Regions from separate parts of the Streptomyces sp. NPDC005791 genome, predicted to be linked through region 2. Evidence: riboswitches for the same ligand, from Rfam matches in the RefSeq annotation. Region 2 holds a riboswitch; each other region holds the start of a gene.

Region 1 (6,270 bases), on a different contig from region 2:
CCCTCATATTCCTGCTGATCGGCTACTCCCTCCAGGCACTCAGCCCCGCCCCGGCCTTCGCCGGAACCATGGTCACCGCCGGGTGGTTCTTCGCAGCCGTCGCCGCCGCCGCCATCCTCGTCGCCGCCGTGGGCCTCCTCGTCACCGCCCTGCGCAACGGTGCCACCGCGCTGCCCGCCACGGACGAGGAGGAGGAACTGCCGGAGGACGTCGCGCGCGCCAGGGAGGCCTGGCGCCACGCCTTGCTGGAACGCGGCGTCCTGCCCTTCCTCCGGGACGCGCTGGCCGATCCGACCGCGGGCCCCGCCTCGCGGACCCCGCACCGTTCGGCCAACCGGATACCGAAGATCGGTTACAGCAGACCGGACTTCTCCGGGCCGGGGGGAGGCCCCTCGGCCGGCCCGCGCCCGACCTTCACCAGCCCCGACTTCACCAGCCCGGACTTCGGCGGCCCCGAACACCAGCCGGAGTGATCCGAGGGGCACGACAGGGCCCCGAGCCGGAACCCGGCGAGGCCCCGCGCCGGGCGCCACGGCGTGGCGCCCGGACCCGGCGTCCTGACGTCAGTCCACGACAGGCAGATAGACCCTGTTGCCCGCCGCTGCGAACTCCTTGGACTTCTCGGCCATCCCCGCCTCGATCTCGGCCTGTTCGTTCCCGTGCTCCCGACGGATGTCGTGGGAGATCTTCATCGAGCAGAACTTGGGGCCGCACATGGAGCAGAAGTGCGCCGTCTTCGCCGGTTCGGCCGGCAGCGTCTCGTCGTGGAACTCCCGCGCGGTGTCAGGATCGAGCGCCAGATTGAACTGGTCCTCCCAGCGGAATTCGAACCGGGCGTCCGAAAGGGCGTCGTCCCACGCCTGCGCTCCGGGGTGCCCCTTGGCGAGGTCCGCCGCATGAGCGGCGATCTTGTAGGTGATGACACCGGTCTTCACATCGTCACGGTTCGGCAGCCCCAAGTGCTCCTTGGGCGTGACGTAGCAGAGCATCGCGGTCCCCCACCAGGCGATCATCGCCGCACCGATGCCCGAGGTGATGTGGTCGTATGCGGGAGCGACGTCCGTGGTGAGGGGCCCCAGCGTGTAGAAGGGCGCCTCCTCGCAGATCTCCTGCTGCAGATCGATGTTCTCCTTGATCTTGTGCATCGGGACGTGTCCCGGGCCCTCGATCATCGTCTGGACGCCGCACCGCTTGGCGACGGTGTTGAGTTCGCCGAGCGTACGGAGTTCGGCGAACTGCGCCTCGTCGTTGGCGTCCGCGATGGAGCCGGGACGCAGCCCGTCACCGAGTGAGTACGTCACGTCGTAGGACGCGAGGATCTCGCAGAGCTCCTCGAAGTTCTCGTACAGGAACGACTCCTTGTGGTGTGCCAGGCACCAGGCAGCCATGATCGACCCGCCACGCGAGACGATGCCCGTCTTACGACGGGCTGTCAGCGGGACGTAGGGCAGCCGGACGCCCGCGTGCACCGTCATGTAGTCGACGCCCTGCTCCGCCTGCTCGATGACCGTGTCCCTGTAGATCTCCCACGTCAGCTCCTCGGCCCGTCCGTCGACCTTCTCGAGTGCCTGGTAGAGGGGGACGGTGCCGATCGGCACGGGGGAGTTGCGCAGCACCCACTCGCGGGTGGTGTGGATGTTGCGGCCGGTGGAGAGATCCATGACCGTGTCGGCGCCCCACTTGGTGGCCCAGGTCATCTTGTCCACCTCCTCCTCGATGGAGGAGGTGACCGCGGAGTTGCCGATGTTGGCGTTCACCTTCACCAGGAAGCGCTTACCGATGATCATCGGCTCGATCTCCGGGTGGTTCACGTTGGCGGGGAGGACCGCCCGGCCGGCCGCGATCTCCTCGCGCACGACCTCGGGTTCGGTGTTCTCCCGGATCGCGACGTACTCCATCTCCGGGGTGATCTCCCCCCGGCGGGCGTACGCGAGCTGCGTGACGGGCCGGCCGTCACGGCTGCGTCGGGGCTGGCGCGGGCGGCCCGGGAAGACCGCGTCGAGGTTGCGCAGCCCTCCGCGCGGCGAGGTGTGCCTGAGGCCGTCGTCCTCGGGGCGCGCGGGGCGGCCCGCGTACTCCTCGGTGTCCCCGCGGCCGATGATCCAGTTCTCCCGGAGCGGGGCGAGTCCTCGGCGTACGTCGGTTGCGGTGGTGGGATCGGTGTACGGCCCGGAGGTGTCGTACAGCGTCACGTCCTTGCCGTTGGTGAGGTGCACCTGACGGACCGGCACCCGGAGGTCCGGGCGCGAGCCCTGGACGTACCCCTTGTGCCAGCCGATGGACTTCCCGGCCTCGGCGTCCTGCTGGTTCCGCTTCGAGGCAGGCGTGCGTGCGTCCGCTGTGGTCATGAGACCTACTCCCTACGCCGGCATTACCCGGTAACAGGTTCGGCGGTCGGCGCAGCGTTTCCCGTAGGGATATACGGAGGTCAGCGCCCTCTCAGCCCGGTGCTCCGAGCTCCCGCGTGTACAGATGTCCCCCCACGCTAGCCTCCCTTCTGGCGTGCTGGCCAGAGGACCTCCCCTCTTCTTGGGATGATCGCCGGGTGACGTCTCCCGGAAGCGCCCCCGAATCCCCCGGCCCCGCATCAGGCAGCACGCAGAGTCATGCGCACGGCCACTCCCACAGTCACGGTCCTGCCGCGCCCGTGTCCAAGCACTTGCGTAAGGTCATCGCGGCCGTGCTGATCCCCTTCGCGACGGCCGTCCTGGTCGGCCTCGTGGCGTTCTGGCCCGGCGGTGCCCCGGCCCATGAGCGCACGGGTGTCGGCTTCGACCGGCAGACCCAGGACGGCCGGGTGACGAAGGTGGTGTCGGTCGACTGCGCGGACGTCAACGCCTCACAGGTACCGGCGACCGGCGACACCTCCACGGCCTCGGGGCGGGAAGCCGTCAACGAACAGACGGGGGAGTGCAAGAAGGCGACGGTCGAGGTGACGACCGGTGAGGACAAGGGCCGCACCTTCGTGGAGGTGGTCCAGCCCGATGCGCCCCGGCAGCTGCGGGAGGGTCAGGGAGTGGTCGTGGCGTACGCCCCTGACGCACCTCGGGACCTTCAGTACTCGGTGACCGATGTGGACCGCTCGTTCCCGATGGCGCTCCTCGCCGGGATCTTCGCCCTCGCGGTGGTCGTGGTGGGCCGACTGCGCGGGCTGATGGCGCTGATCGCGCTCGCCGTGTCCTTCGCCGTGCTGACCCTGTTCATCCTGCCGGCGATCCTGCAAGGTTCGAATCCGCTGGTCGTCGCGGTGATCGGGGCCAGCGCCATCATGCTGATCGCCCTGTACACCTGTCACGGGCTGACCGCCCGCACCTCGGTGGCGGTCGTCGGCACGCTCACCTCGCTGCTGCTGATCGGGCTGCTGGGATCGCTCTTCATCGGGTGGGCGAGCCTGTCCGGGAACACGGATGACAACACCGGCCTCATCCACGGCCTGTACCCGGACATCGACATGAGTGGCCTGCTGCTGGCCGGTGTGATCATCGGCTCGCTCGGCGTGCTCGACGATGTGACCGTCACCCAGACCTCAGCGGTCTGGGAACTGCACCAGGCCGACCCGACGATGGGCGTACGCGGTCTCTACCGGGCGGGCATCCGGATCGGGCGCGACCACATCGCCTCGGTCGTCAACACGCTCGTACTCGCCTACGCGGGCGCGGCGCTCCCCCTGTTGCTTCTCTTCTCCATCGCCCAGAGCGGCGTGAGCACGGTCGCCACCAGTGAACTGGTCGCGGTGGAGATCGTCCGGACACTCGTCGGATCGATCGGACTGGTCGCCTCGGTCCCGGTGACGACGGTGCTCGCGGCGCTGGTGGTCTCCGCGGACCGCACGGGGCTCGGCGCGGAAGCCGCAGCTCCTGCACCCGCACGGACCGGGAGGGGCCGACGCCGCAAGGCGTGAACCGGGCCACCGGGCACAGGGAACCGGGCCACCGGTGTTCGGTGTCGAGCAGGACCCATCTGTTCAGCAGGACCGATCTGTTCAGCCGGCGTTCTGTTCCTTGGCGAGGATGCGCCCCAGCGCCTCTTCGAGATTGCCGTCGAAGTCACCCAGCGTGTGCTCCTGCCCCAATGGCACCAGCTTGTCCGTCCGGTCGAGAAATGCCACAAGCGGCGCCGTACCGGCCCTGAAGAGCGCACGGTCCGCTCCGACCTGCAGGCGGATGTGCACATCCGACAGCCCTTCGGGCTCGGTCGGGCCGATGTGCACATCGCCGTCGCCGCTGGGGCTGTTGAGACCGTCGAGCAGCAGCTCCCGGCCGAATGCCCAGGTGACGGGGGCGTCACCTGGCAGGTGAAAGGTCATCCGGATCGCGTACGGATCACTGACCTCGTACCGGAGCTCCACCGGAATACGGAAGGAGAGCTCCTCGGAGACGAGGAAGCTCATCATGACCTCTGCTTGAACCGACTCGCGCATCGTTCAACCCCGCAGTAGATGAAACTGGCCAGGAATGATCCACCATGGCCCCATTGACGCCATCGTGGTGCACGCGATAGCAGATCACAAGGAGTGATTTTTCAGATACTGATAGAGAACACGAACGAGCGCAACAGGGCGGTTACTTCGCAGCGTAGTTGTTCGACTGCGGCGAGCAACCGTTCCTCTTGGTGTAGAGGGAGGGAAACAGCCATGGCCGCCACAGCGGAGCCGACAGTGATCGGAATAGCCCCACAGACCGTCCCCATGGCGTACTCCTGCCGCTCGATGACAGGTTCCGTACGCTTCAGCGATCCCAGCCGCTCCAGGAATGCCTGACGGTCCCTCACGGAGTAACGCGTCAGCGGCCGCACGGGGTGCCGGTCCAGGTGGTCCTCGCGCGCACGCTCGTCGAGTTGCCCGAGGAGGCATTGCCCGAGAGCGTGGGCATGCCCCGTCTCACGGAACGGGGCCCACTCGTGCACCGCGGGAGCCTCGGGAGTGTCGGCCACGGCGATCACCTCGATCTCCCCGTCCTTGTACAGGGCGCAGTACACAGGGGCACCGATGACGTCCGCCCAGTGCGCGAGCGAGTCGACGATGACGCCGGGCCGTGGAGTCGCGGGCCCTCCACCCAGTCTCTCGGCCGCCGCCCCGAACAGGAAGACACCGTTCTCCCTGCGCAGATATCCCTCATGGGTCAGGGTCCGCAGCAGGTGGTAGGCGGTGGGGAGGGGAAGCCCCGCCTCCCGGGCCAACTGCTTCGCCGGCGCCCCGTCCCGATGGGCGCCCACAGCCTCCATAAGCCTCAGCGCCCGCTGAACCGAACCGATCAACGTCGGGACAGCGGTACTCGATGCCGTGGTCACAGGTCACCCCCAGCCATGGTGACGGGCTCTCAGCCCTCCCGCGGGGGCCGCCCCCGCGGGCACGCCGCGAGCCTGGGGTCCGGAGACCGGATGGTCGCACGAACCACTGGGCAGGATGGTGGCGGACCGTCATTTCCCAGCCGGCGGCAGCGGTACGTCACTGTATCCGTACGTTCCGTCACGGGTGAGGTTTCGTCGTGGACTTAGCTCAGCTGGGCTAATCACCGGATCCGTGGCCTTCGCGCGTACCCCCGCCGCGCCCGCGCGCCCGGGTGCCTTACCAGTCCCTGCGCTCGGAAGAGGACATGAACTTCCGCACGACGAAGATCAGACCACCCACGAGCACGACGAACACCAGCACCTTGAACAGCAGCCCGATGACGAACCCGACCACGCTGGCGATCAGGCCGCCGAAGACGACTATCGCGATGAGAGGCACCGCGACCCACTTCACCCACCAGGGCATACCCGCGAACATCTCCCGCACCGCCATCGCCGTACCTCGTCTCTGTGAGTCCCTGCTTCGATGCTAGAGGCGTGCAGGGGGCCGACGGGGGCTCGGGAGCCCTTGAAGTCCCCTGAGCGATCCCCTAGGGAACATCGGGTCCGCACCCGCCGGTATCCCCGGTGGAGCCGCTCAGCCCTCCGGCGGAGAGAAGACCACCATCACCCGCAGGTCCTCGGTGATGTGGTGGAACTTGTGGACGGCACCCGCCGGTACGTACACGACGCTCCCCCGCCCCACCTGCGTGGTCTCCGTGCCGACCGTGATCGAGGCACGGCCGCTGACGACGAAGTACACCTCGTCCTGATGATGCGGCTGCTGTGGGTCGAGCGCACCGGCGTCCAGGGCGTACAGGCCGACGGACATGTTGCGTTCCCGGATGAACTGCAGGTAAGCACCGTCATTCGCAGCGCGCTCCGCCTCCAGCTCGTCCAGTCTGAATGCCTTCATCGTCCGTCCGCCCCTCGCATCTGTGC
Region 2 (6,270 bases):
CCTGGGCCTCGGGTGAGTTGACCCGCTCGGGCAGCACCTTCGCCTCCAGCCCCGATTCGACCAGCTCGGCCGTGGCCTCCTCGACGCCGAGACCCGTGACGTCGGGCACGTCGACCGGGCTGCCCTTGCTGACGACGAGGGCGACCGCGGAGTCGGGACGCCGCTCGGTACCCATGTCCGGATCCGTACGGATCACCTCGCCCCGGGCGATGTCCTCGCTGAACTCCCGGGTCACCATCCCGGGCGCGAGCCCCGTCTCCTTCAGCTCGCGCCGGGCGTCACCGAGGGAGAGGCCCTCCACATCGGGGACCTTCACGATCTCCGGGCCGCGCGAGATCACCAGCTTCACCGCGTCGTTGCCCCGGATGCGCTCACCGGAGCCCGGGTCGCTGCTGATCACCGTGCCGCGCTTCACCGTGTCGCTGTAGGCGCGCTCGACGCCCTTCAGATCGAGGCCCTCGTCCGTCAGCCGCTTCTCGGCGGCACCCTGGGTCTGGCCCAGGAGCGAGGGGACATGGGTGAACTGACCCGAATTGATGTACCAGACGCCCGATCCGACCCCCAGCACCAGCAGGACGGCGACGAGCACGGCGAGCAACCCACGCCGGTTGCCGCGGCCGGCGAAGGGGTTGCGCCCGCGCACGGGCTCCTGGGGCGGGGGCATCTCCAGCCGACTGGTGTGGTGGGCGGTGCCCTGGCCGGCCGGAATCACCCGGGGGATCACGCTCGTCCGGTCCTCGGCGGCGTCGTGGACCTCCGCGAGGGCCTGCGGAGGCCTCGCGTCGAGCTGCTCCTCGGTGAGAGCCGCCCGTATATCGCGGGACCTCGCGAGAAGGGCCACCGCGTCGGGCGGACGGACGTCGGGATCGCGCGCGGTCGCGGCGGCCACCAGTCCGTCCAGCCCGGCGGCCAGGCCGGGGACGGCGCCGGACGGCGCAGGGACGTCCTCGTTCAGATGCCGGTAGATGACCTGGGCGGCGGTGTCCCCGGCGTGGGGTTTGCCACCGGTCAGCATTTCGTAGAGCACCACGCCGCAGGCGTACACGTCGGACCTGGTGTCGGCCGTGCCCTGCTCGATCTGCTCGGGGGCGAGATACGAGACCGTGCCCAGGAGGGAGCCGGTGGTGTCCGTGGCGGTACCGACCGCGCGTACGAGACCGAAGTCGGCGACCTTCACCCGGCCGTCGTCCCCTATCAGCACGTTCTCCGGCTTCATGTCGCGGTGGACGAAGCCCGCGCGGTGGGCGGCGCCGAGGGCGGCCAGGACAGGTTCGAGGATGTCCAGTGCGGCTCGGGGCTGCAGCGCCCCGCGCTCGCGCAGGACATCGCGCAGGGTGCACCCGGCGACGTACTCCATCGCGAGGTACACGTACGCGCCCTGGGCGCCCTGGTCGAAGACGGCCACCACATTGGGGTGCGCGAGCCGGGCGACGGACTTGGCCTCGCGGATGAAGCGTTCGACGAACGCGGCGTCCGCCGCCAGCGCCGGGTGCATCACCTTGAGCGCGAGCACCCGGTCGAGCCGGGTGTCCATGGCCCGGTAGACCGTGGCCATACCGCCGACGGCGATGCGCGCATCGATGCGATAGCGGCCGTCGAGCAGCTGCCCGACGAGGGGGTCCTGGAGGGTCGTGTCCACGGAGCGAGTCTACGAGCTGCCACGGACACGACGGATGTGCCGAGGAGCCCGGAGGGCCGTTCCGGTGCCGAGCCGTGACAGGGACATGCACGTCCTGTGACCGGGAGGCCGTCGCCGGCCCCGGATCTCAGAAGGCCGGGCGCTCCGGATCCAGCATCGCGCGGCCCTCCGTCGGCGAGGACGCCTCGGCGAAACGGCGGCGGGGGATGCGTCCCGCCCGGTACGCCAGGCGTCCGCCGTCCACCGCGTGCCGCATCGCCGCCGCCATCAGCTCCGGCTCCTGCGCCCGGGTCACCGCCGAGGCGAGCATCACAGCGGAACAGCCCAGCTCCATGGCCAGCGCCGCGTCGGACGAGGTCCCGGCGCCGGCGTCCAGGATCACCGGTACGGCGGCCTGCTCGGCGATCAGCTGGAAGTTGTGGGGGTTGCGGATGCCGAGCCCGGAGCCGATGGGGGAGCCCAGCGGCATGACGGCCGCGCATCCCACGTCCTGCAGCTTGCGCGCCAGGACGGGGTCGTCATTGGTGTACGGCAGGACGGTGAAACCGTCGTCGACCAGGACCTCGGCGGCGTCCAGCAGCTCGATCGGGTCGGGCAGCAGGGTTCGCTCGTCGGCCACGACCTCCAGCTTGATCCAGTCGGTGCCCAGCGCCTCCCGGGCCAGCCGGGCGGTCAGCACGGCCTCGCCGGCGGTGAAGCAGCCCGCGGTGTTCGGCAGGACCTGGATGGAGAGGCGTTCCAGCACGGAGAGCACCGAGCCCCGCACGGTCGGGTCGAGCCGGCGCATCGCCACGGTGGTCAGCTCGGTGCCCGAGGCGATCAGGGAGCGTTCCAGCACGTCGAGGCTCGGCGCCCCGCCCGTCCCCATGATCAACCGTGACGAGAACGCCGTGGAACCGAGGGTGAAGAGATCGTCGGACATGGTCAGCCTCCCTGGACCGCGGTGAGGATCTCGACCCGGTCGCCCTCGGCGAGCGCGGTGGCGGACCACCGGCCGCGGGGGACGACGGCTTCGTTGACCGCGGCGGCGACGCCGGAGGGTGCCGCCGTCAGGGTCGCGACCAGGGCGTCCAGCGGGGTCCCGGCGGGAACGCGGCGATGCTCCCCGTTGACGGACACCGACACGGAGGTGGGTACGGGCGCTGTCATGCGGGCTGCTCCTGGGGTGCCGGGGCGGGGGAGGGGGCTTCACGGGACGGGCCGAAGCGGTCCGGCGAGAACGGCCGGGCCACCTCGGGCAGCTCGCCGGTGGTCAGCACCTGGGCCATCACATCGCCGGTGACGGGCGTCAGCAGCACTCCGTTGCGATGGTGCCCGGTGGCGAGATGCAGACCGGGCAGGGCCGTGGGGCCCAGCAGCGGCGCGTTGTCCGGCGTGGTGGGCCGCAGACCGGCCCGGGTCTCGGCCAGCGGAAGCTCGGTGATGCCGGGGAGCAGCTCATGGGCGTCGCGCAGCAGTTCGTACACCCCGCCCGCGGTGACCGTGGTGTCCCAGCCCTGCTCCTCGGTGGTCGCGCCGATCACCAGCTCGCCGTTGGCGCGCGGCACCAGATAGACCTGGCTGCCGCGCACGACGGCACGCACCGTCCTGCTGAGGAAGGGGGCGTACACGGGCGGCACGGTCAGTCGCACCACCTGCCCCTTGACCGGGCGTACCGGTGGCACGACGGCCTCCGGCAGCCCTTCGAGTCGGGCGCTGAGGCTGCCGCCGGCGAGAACCACCTGGCCGGCGGCGAGCTCCGTGCCGTCCGCGAGGACGGCTCCCGTCGCACGGCCGGCCGTGACGCGGAGCCGTCGGACCCAGGTGCGGTGGAAGACGACCCCCGCCCGTTCGCACGCGGTGACCAGTGCCGAGGCCAGCCGTCGGGGATCCACCTGGTGGTCGCCGTCGACCCGTAGACCGCCGCGTACGCCAGGAGCGAGCATCGGCTCCAGACGGCGGCACTCGCGACCGCTGAGCCACTCGGATTCCAACCCCGAACGCAGTTGCAGAGCGTGCAGCTCCCGCAGATACGCCCGGTCGTCGGAGTCCAGCGCGACGGACAGGGTGCCGCAGGCGCGGAAGCCGGTCTCCTGCCCGCTCACTTCCTCCAGCTCGGCCACGAAGGCCGGATAGCGCGCGGCGGAGTCCACGGTGAGACCGAGCAGAGTCTGTTCGCCGTAGTGGAGTTCGGTGACGGCGGCGAGCATCCCGGCCGCGACCTGGGCCGCCCCGCCACCTGGTGCGGGATCGGCCAGCGTGGTGCGCAGCCCTTGCTGGGCCGACCGCCAGGCGGTCACCAGACCGATGATGCCGCCTCCGACGACCAGGACGTCGGAACTGTCTGCGGAGAAACGCATGGGCGTCCAGCCCCTCCCTTCGCCGGCATGACCCGGATCAGGTTCGTACGGTCGGAGGCCGGCCAGCCTCCCTCTCAGCCCGGTGCGCCCGGACTCCCGCGAGTGTTTTACGGTGGCCAGCCTAGACCCCGTTCTCCGCAGCCGGTAAGGGAGCAGTACCCGTGGCCCGTTCACTCGACGGACTCGTCCTCTCGCCCGTCGCCGACCAGGCGCCGGGCCAGGTCGGCACCCGGACCCGGTTCACCTACCACGAGCAGGAGGGCCGGATCTGGGCCGAGTACGCGGGCGGTGACATCGCCCGGGGCCACCTCGTCGGCACCAGGGACGCCGACACGCTGGACTTCAGGTACGTCCAGCTGAAGCAGGACGGAACGACCGCCTCCGGGCACTGCGTCTCGACCGTCACGGACCTTCCCGACGGCCGGGTCCGGCTGGACGAGCGGTGGGAGTGGGAGTCCCGGAAGGGCAGCGGGACGAGTGTGGTGGAAGAGCTCGCCGGCTGACGGGCGGTCAGATGACTAGGGTGGACGGGTGAGCGAACAGACGCAGGTCCCCGCAGCGGAACAGCGGCCGTACGGAGTCGTGATCGTGGGCGCCGGCATGGCCGGTGTGCAGACAGCCGTGGCCCTGCGCCAACGGGGCTTCACGGGTCCGATCACGCTCATCGGGGCCGAGCCGCACCAGCCGTACGACAGGCCGCCGCTGTCCAAGGCGGTCCTGCTCGGCAAGGCCGAGGACTCCGCCTTCGACATCGACTTCGAGGAACTGGACATCACGCTGCGCCTGGGCCTCGACGTCACCGGCCTGCGTGCCGAGGCGCACGAGCTGGACACCGCCGAAGGGCCCGTCGCGTACGACGCCCTGGTCCTCGCCACCGGCGCGGAACCGGTCGGGCTGCCGGGTTCCGAGAGCGTGCCCGGCGTCCACCTGCTGCGTACGCTCGACGATGCCGCACGGCTTCGGCCCGTCCTGGAGCGGCAGCACGACGTGGTCGTGGTCGGAGCGGGCTGGATCGGTGCCGAGTTCGCCACCGCGGCCCGCGCGGCCGGCTGCGCGGTCACCGTCGTGGAGGCCGCGGACCGTCCCCTCGCGGGCACGCTGCCCGCCGAGGTCGCCGCTCCGATGACCCGCTGGTACGCCGAGAGCGGAGCCGAACTCCTCACCGGTGCACGCGTCGCGCGCGTCGACGAAGGCGCCGTCCACCTGGCGGACGGTCGGGTGATACCCGCTGGAGCGGTGGTCGTGGGCATCGGGGCCCGGCCCGCCACCACGTGGCTCACGGGCTCGGGCATCGCGCTCGGCCCGGACGGCTCGGTCACCGCGGACAGCTCCCTGCGCACGTCGCTGCCCGATGTCCACGCGGTGGGCGACTGCGCCTCCTTCCCCTCCGCCCGCTACGGGGAGCGCCTGCTGGTCCACCACTGGGACAACGCCCTCCAGGGGCCCTGGACGGTCGCCGCGGCCCTCGCCCAGGGCGTGAGCGGGACGTACGACCCGGTGCCCTACTTCTGGTCCGAGCAGTTCGGCCGCTTCGTGCAGTACGCCGGCCATCACGCCCATGCCGACACGCTGCTGTGGCGGGGTGACCCCGCGGAGGCGTCCTGGACCGTCTGCTGGCTGCGGGAAGGCGTCCTGGTCGCGTTGCTGGCCGTCGGCAGGGTGCGCGACATGGCGCAGGGACGCAAGCTCCTCGAAGCCGGGGCGCGGATCGATCCGGCACGCGCCGCCGACTCCTCCGTACCGCTGAAATCGACGGTGCTCGGGGGGCCGTGACGGCCCCGTACGGGCGGCCCGGGTACCGACTGTCGGTCCGGGATGGCACGCTTGTCCTTGTGACCGAGATTGACGCAAAGATCGATGCTCTCGTCCCCGCCTGGCTCCACCTTCCCGACATCGCGGAAATGCTCGATGTCGAGGTGACGCGTGTACGGCAGCTGGTCAAGGAAGGCCAGCTCATCGCCGTACGACGTGGTGAGAACCGGGCGCTGCAGGTGCCTGCCGCCTTCATCGACGGCGACAAGGTGGTCAAGGGTCTCGTAGGGACCCTGACGCTCCTGAGGGACGACGGCTACAACGACGAAGAGATGCTGGACTGGCTCTTCACCCCCGACCCGACCCTGCCCGGCACCCCCGCGCAGGCCCTGAGCGAGAATCGCGGTACGGAGGTGAAGCGCCGGGCCCAGGCGCTCGCCGTCTGACCGGACGACCATGAGCGGGGTGCGGGCCGTGGCACACGCGGCCCGCACCCCGCCGTTGTCGGGCTTGCCGGCACGGCGATCCATCGACGTGAGG
Region 3 (6,270 bases), on a different contig from region 2:
TCGGCGGCGGCAACTTCTTCCGCGGTGCCGAGCTCCAGCAGCGCGGCATGGACCGGGCGCGCTCCGACTACATGGGCATGCTCGGCACGGTCATGAACTGCCTGGCACTGCAGGACTTCCTGGAGAAGGAAGGCATCGACTCACGCGTCCAGACCGCCATCACCATGGGCCAGGTCGCGGAGCCGTACATCCCGCTCCGTGCCGTACGGCACCTGGAGAAGGGGCGCGTCGTCATCTTCGGGGCCGGTATGGGAATGCCGTACTTCTCCACCGACACGACCGCCGCCCAGCGCGCTCTGGAGATCGACGCGGAGGCGCTGCTGATGGGGAAGAACGGCGTGGACGGGGTCTACGACTCCGACCCGAAGTCCAACCCCGACGCGGTGAAGTTCGACGCCCTGGAGTACGGCGAGGTGATCGCCCGCGACCTCAGGGTCGCCGACGCCACCGCCATCACGCTCTGCCGGGACAACCAGCTCCCGATCCTGGTCTTCGAACTGACCACGGAGGGCAATATCGCCCGCGCGGTCAAGGGTGAGAAGATCGGCACGCTGGTGAGCGACGAGAGCACCCGGGCCTGACGGCCCCAACGATGGACAACGGCCTGCCGGTCGGACACCGTGCAGGTGAGGACGCGACGCAGGATCCGCAGGACCCGACGATGCCGGGTCCGCTCAAGACACGCAGGAGCACGTGGTGATCGAAGAAATCCTCCTCGAGGCCGAGGAGAAGATGGAGAAGGCCGTCGTGGTCGCGAAAGAGGACTTCGCCGCGATCCGCACCGGCCGTGCGCACCCGGCGATGTTCAACAAGATCGTCGCGGACTACTACGGCGCGCTGACCCCGATCAACCAGCTGGCCTCGTTCTCGGTCCCCGAGCCGCGGATGGCCGTGGTGACCCCGTTCGACAAGACCGCGCTGCGCAACATCGAGCAGGCGATCCGTGACTCCGACCTCGGGGTCAACCCGAGCAACGACGGCAACATCATCCGTGTGACGTTCCCCGAGCTCACGCAGGACCGTCGCAAGGAGTTCATCAAGGTCGCCAAGACCAAGGCCGAGGACTCCAAGATCTCGATCCGCTCCATCCGCCGCAAGGCCAAGGAGACGCTCGACAAGCTCGTCAAGGACAAGGAGTCCGGCGAGGACGAGGTCCGCCGTGCGGAGAAGGAGCTCGACGACACCACCGCGAAGTACGTCGCACAGGTGGACGAGCTGCTCAAGCACAAGGAAGCCGAGCTGCTCGAAGTCTGATGAACGACTCTTCCCGGGGCGCCCCGCAGGGAGCCGGCTACTGGGGCGCGCCCGAGATGGGGGCCGCCCCGGCGGGTCCTGCTTACGATGTGCACGGCGCCCAGCAGACTCGGCCCATGCCCATCGTGCCGGACGTTCCCGACGCAGGTAGAGACGCCGACGACCGCGACGACCGGAACAGGGACGCCGCGCGCGTCAGTGGCCCCCTGTTCCGTGACGAGAAGCCGGAGCCCATGTCCACCCCGTTGCCGTCACCCCCGCCGCAGAAGAAGCGCGCGGGGCGTGATCTGCGTGCCGCCATAGGGGTCGGTCTCGGGCTCGGCGCGGTCGTCGCCGGGTCGCTCTTCGTCGTGAAGGCCGTCTTCGTCGGTGTCGTGGTGCTGGCGGTGGTGGTCGGTCTCTGGGAGCTCACCTCCCGCCTCAAGGAGCGCAAGGGCATCGACGTCCCCCTCGTGCCGCTCGCCGTCGGCGGCGCCGCCATGGTCGTCGCCGGCTATGTGCGGGAGGCGGAGGGCGCCTGGGTCGCCATGGCCCTCACGGCCCTCGCGGTGCTCGTGTGGCGGATGACGAAGCCGCCCGAGGGCTACCTCAAGGACGTCACGGCGGGTGTCTTCGCCGTGTTCTACGTGCCGTTCCTGGCGACGTTCGTCGCCATGATGCTCACCGCGGACGACGGTGCGTGGCGTGTCCTGACCTTCCTCCTGCTGACCGTGGTCAGCGACACCGGTGCGTACGCCGTCGGTTGGCGCTTCGGCACGCACAAACTGGCACCGCGCATCAGCCCCGGGAAGACCCGCGAGGGACTGCTCGGGGCGATCGGTTTCGCGATGGTGGCCGGCGCCCTGTGCATGGAGTTCCTGATCGACGGCGGGAGCTGGTGGCAGGGGCTGCTGATGGGTCTCGCCGTCGCCGCCAGCGCCACGCTGGGGGACCTGGGCGAGTCCATGATCAAGCGGGACCTCGGCATCAAGGACATGGGCACGCTGCTGCCCGGCCACGGCGGCATCATGGACCGGCTCGACTCGCTCCTGCCGAGCGCGCCGGTCGTGTGGCTGCTGCTGGTGCTGTTCGTCGGCTCCGGCTGATCAGGCCTCGTAGACACTTACTGACCTGGGGTTTTGCGCGTAGGGGTCCGTCGTCCACAGGGCGGCGGGCCCTTACTCGTATGTCTGCGACACTGGATGAACCATGCCTAAGCCCGGAGAACTCACTTTTGTCGCGCCCCGTGGAGCCAAGCGGCCGCCGCGGCACCTCGCCGACCTCACCCCCGACGAGCGCAAGGAAGCAGTCGCCGCGACCGGCGAGAAGCCCTTCCGTGCCAAGCAGCTGTCGCAGCACTACTTCACGCGGTACGCGCACGACCCGGCGGAGTGGACCAACATCCCGGCCGCGTCGCGGGACAAGCTCGCCGAGGCGATGTTCCCCGACCTCATGTCGGTCGTGCGCCACATCAGCTGTGACGACGACACCACCCGTAAGACGCTCTGGAAGCTGCACGACGGCACCCTCGTGGAATCCGTCCTCATGCGGTACCCGGACCGGGTGACCATGTGTATCTCGTCGCAGGCCGGCTGCGGGATGAACTGCCCGTTCTGCGCCACCGGGCAGGCGGGACTCGACCGCAACCTGTCGACCGCCGAGATCGTGCACCAGATCGTGGACGGCATGCGCGCGCTTCGTGACGGCGAGGTCCCGGGCGGGCCGGCACGGCTGTCCAACATCGTCTTCATGGGCATGGGCGAGCCGCTCGCCAACTACAAGCGCGTCGTCGGGGCGATCCGGCGGCTGACGGACCCCGAGCCGGACGGCCTCGGTCTCTCGCAGCGCGGGATCACCGTGTCCACGGTGGGCCTGGTGCCGGCCATGCTGCGCTTCGCCGACGAGGGCTTCAAGTGCCGGCTCGCGGTCTCACTGCACGCCCCTGACGACGAGCTGCGCGACACCCTCGTGCCCGTGAACACCCGCTGGAAGGTCCGCGAGGTCCTGGACGCCGCGTGGGAGTACGCGGAGAAGTCGGGCCGCCGCATCTCCATCGAGTACGCGCTGATCCGCGACATCAACGACCAGGCGTGGCGGGGCGACCTGCTGGGCCGGCTGCTCAAGGGCAAGCGGGTACACGTCAATCTCATCCCGCTGAATCCGACCCCGGGCTCGAAGTGGACCGCCTCACGGCCCGAGGACGAGAAGGCGTTCGTCGAGGCGATCGCGGCCCACGGTGTCCCGGTGACCGTCCGGGACACCCGCGGCCAGGAGATCGACGGTGCCTGCGGGCAGCTGGCGGCCTCCGAGCGCTGAGGCGGCACCCAGGGCGGGGCACGATCCGGCCGGTACGGCGTGATCCGGCCGGTGTAGCCTGGCCCGAAATCAACTTCATATTCCGACAGGGGAGCGCCACAGCGCTGAGAGTGCGGCACCGAGGACAGGTCGGCCGCAGACCCTCTGAACCTCGCCCGGGTCATTCCGGGTAGGAAGTTCGGACCTTACTCAAGCTGTTGCGCCCTGCCCGCTCACCGAGCGGGCAGGGCCGCGTCTCTTCCTGGTCACCTCCAGGAGGAATCACATGAACACCACCACGAAGTACGCGGCGACGGCGCTTGCCGCCGCGCTCGGTGTCACCGCGCTCGCGGGCTGCGGCGGCTCCGACGACAAGGCCTCCGGTGGCGAGGGAGCCGGTTCCAAGACCGTCACCCTGGTCAGTCACGACTCGTTCAACGCCTCGGACGCCGTCCTGAAGGCGTTCACGAAGGAGACCGGCTACACGGTCAAGGTGCTCAAGAGCGGTGATGCCGGAGCCGCGCTCAACCAGGAGATCCTGACCAAGGGCTCACCCCGTGGTGACGTGTTCTTCGGCGCCGACAACACGCTCCTCTCCCGGGCCCTGGACAACGGTCTGTTCAGGCCGTACGAGGCGAAGGGCCTGGACCGTGTCGCGGCCGACACCCGGCTCGACGCGGACGAGCACCGGGTGACGCCCGTCGACACCGGTGACATCTGCGTCAACTACGACAAGAAGTACTTCGCCGACAAGAAGCTCGACCCGCCGACGTCCTTCGACGACCTGCTGAAGCCCGCGTACAGGAACCTCCTCGTCACCGAGAACGCCGCGACCTCCTCGCCCGGCCTCGGCTTCCTGCTCGGCACCGTCGCCACCTACGGCGAGACCGGCTACCAGGACTACTGGAAGAAGCTGAAGAGCAACGGCGTCAAGGTCGTCGACGGCTGGGAGCAGGCGTACAACGAGGAGTTCTCCGGCTCCGCAGGCGGCAAGAAGGCCGAGGCCGACCGTCCGCTCGTCGTCTCGTACGCCTCCAGCCCGCCCGTCGAGGTGCTGTACGCCGATCCACAGCCCGCCGAGGCCCCGACCGGTGTCGCCACCGGCACCTGCTTCCGCCAGATCGAGTTCGCCGGCCTGCTGGACGGCGCGAAGAACGAGGCGGGCGGCAAGGCGCTGCTGGACTTCCTGATCAGCAAGCAGTTCCAGGAGGACATGCCGCTGAACATGTTCGTGAACCCGGTGGTGAAGGACGCGAAGCTCCCGGAACTCTTCACGAAGTTCGGTGCGACCGTCGACGAGCCGGCGACCGTGGCCCCGGAGAAGATCGCCAAGAACCGTGAGCAGTGGGTCCAGTCATGGTCCTCGCTCGTCGTGAAGTAGTCGCGCGGCCCGCCTGGCGGGGGAACGCGGTGCGGCTCGGCCTCATGGCCGTGCCCGTCCTGTTCTTCGCCCTGTTCTTCGCCTACCCGGTCGTCGCGATCGTCGGCCGGGGGCTGAAGCCGGACGGCGACTGGCAGTTCGGCAGGATCGGGGCGGTGCTGAGCCGGCCGGACATCCTCGATGTCCTCTGGTTCACGACCTGGCAGGCCCTCGCCTCGACCGTGCTCACCCTGCTGATCGCGCTGCCCGGTGCCTACGTCTTCGCCCGCTTCGACTTCCCCGGCAAGCAACTGCTGCGCGCCGTGGTGACCGTGCCGTTCGTCCTGCCGACCGTCGTGGTGGGCACAGCGTTCCTGGCACTGCTGGGGCGCGGCGGGTTCCTCGACGAGCTCTGGGGAGTCCGTCTCGACACGACCGTGTGGGCGATCCTGCTCGCCCACGTCTTCTTCAACTACGCGGTCGTCGTACGGACCGTCGGCGGCCTGTGGTCACAGCTCGACCCCCGCCAGGAAGAGGCCGCCCGGGTGCTCGGGGCCGGCCGTGTCGCCACCTGGCGGCGCGTGACCCTGCCCGCGCTGGGACCGGCCGTGGCCGCCGCGGCTCTGATGGTCTTCCTCTTCACCTTCACCTCGTTCGGTGTCGTCCAGATCCTCGGCGGTCCGGCCTACTCCACGCTGGAGGTGGAGATCTACCGGCAGACCGCCCAGCTGCTCGACCTGCCGACGGCCGCGGTGCTGACCCTGGTGCAGTTCGCCGCGGTCGGCGCGATCCTCGCCGTACACGCCTGGACCGTACGGCGCCGGGAGACGGCGCTGAAGCTCGTCGACCCGGCGCAGACCTCCCGGCCGCCCCGCGGAGCCGGCCAGCGGGCGCTGCTCGCCGGCGTACTGCTGACCGTGCTGCTTCTGGTCCTGCTGCCGCTCGGCGTGCTGGTGGAACGCTCCCTGGACACGTCCGGCGGCTACGGTTTCGACTTCTACCGGGCACTCCGGTCCGCCGACGCCAACGGCTCCACCTTCCTGGTCCCGCCGCTCGACGCCATCGGTAACTCGCTGCGCTACGCCCTGGTCGCGACGCTCCTCGCCCTCGTGATCGGCGGCCTCGCGGCCGCCGCGCTGACCCGGAGGGCAGGCAGACTGGTGCGGGGCTTCGACGCCCTGCTGATGCTGCCGCTCGGGGTGTCGGCGGTCACCGTCGGCTTCGGTTTCCTCATCACGCTCGACAAGCCGCCGCTCGACCTGCGCACGTCCTGGATCCTGGTCCCGCTCGCCCAGGCGCTGGTGGGCGTCCCCTTCGTCGTACGGACCATGCTGCCCGTCCTGCGTGCCGTGGACGAACGGCTGCGGGAGGCCGCCGCGGTG

Evidence for each region. A riboswitch is a leader RNA that binds a small molecule or an ion and turns the genes downstream of it on or off. The one in region 2 is predicted to bind thiamine pyrophosphate.
Region 1: another riboswitch for thiamine pyrophosphate. It lies ahead of thiC (phosphomethylpyrimidine synthase ThiC); the one in region 2 lies ahead of thiO (glycine oxidase ThiO).
Region 3: another riboswitch for thiamine pyrophosphate. It lies ahead of ACFYSH_RS04735 (thiamine ABC transporter substrate-binding protein); the one in region 2 lies ahead of thiO (glycine oxidase ThiO).

Annotation. Positions count from the first base shown of each region.
Region 1 is NZ_JBIAIP010000004.1:228,125-234,394, forward strand. It holds gene ACFYSH_RS10580 (hypothetical protein) at 1-473, shown strand, start outside; gene thiC (phosphomethylpyrimidine synthase ThiC) at 564-2,348, opposite strand; TPP riboswitch at 2,341-2,474, opposite strand; gene ACFYSH_RS10590 (YibE/F family protein) at 2,546-3,901, shown strand; gene ACFYSH_RS10595 (SsgA family sporulation/cell division regulator) at 3,983-4,420, opposite strand; gene ACFYSH_RS10600 (IclR family transcriptional regulator) at 4,522-5,289, opposite strand; gene ACFYSH_RS10605 (DUF5326 family protein) at 5,567-5,776, opposite strand; gene ACFYSH_RS10610 (cupin domain-containing protein) at 5,927-6,244, opposite strand.
Region 2 is NZ_JBIAIP010000010.1:249,670-255,939, reverse strand. It holds gene pknB (Stk1 family PASTA domain-containing Ser/Thr kinase) at 1-1,639, opposite strand, end outside; gene ACFYSH_RS21355 (thiazole synthase) at 1,767-2,561, opposite strand; gene thiS (sulfur carrier protein ThiS) at 2,564-2,788, opposite strand; gene thiO (glycine oxidase ThiO) at 2,785-3,978, opposite strand; TPP riboswitch at 3,976-4,088, opposite strand; gene ACFYSH_RS21340 (hypothetical protein) at 4,140-4,481, shown strand; gene ACFYSH_RS21335 (NAD(P)/FAD-dependent oxidoreductase) at 4,510-5,751, shown strand; gene ACFYSH_RS21330 (Rv2175c family DNA-binding protein) at 5,811-6,176, shown strand.
Region 3 is NZ_JBIAIP010000002.1:102,791-109,060, reverse strand. It holds gene pyrH (UMP kinase) at 1-581, shown strand, start outside; gene frr (ribosome recycling factor) at 697-1,254, shown strand; gene ACFYSH_RS04745 (phosphatidate cytidylyltransferase) at 1,254-2,339, shown strand; gene rlmN (23S rRNA (adenine(2503)-C(2))-methyltransferase RlmN) at 2,443-3,549, shown strand; TPP riboswitch at 3,627-3,743, shown strand; gene ACFYSH_RS04735 (thiamine ABC transporter substrate-binding protein) at 3,815-4,909, shown strand; gene ACFYSH_RS04730 (iron ABC transporter permease) at 4,954-6,270, shown strand, end outside.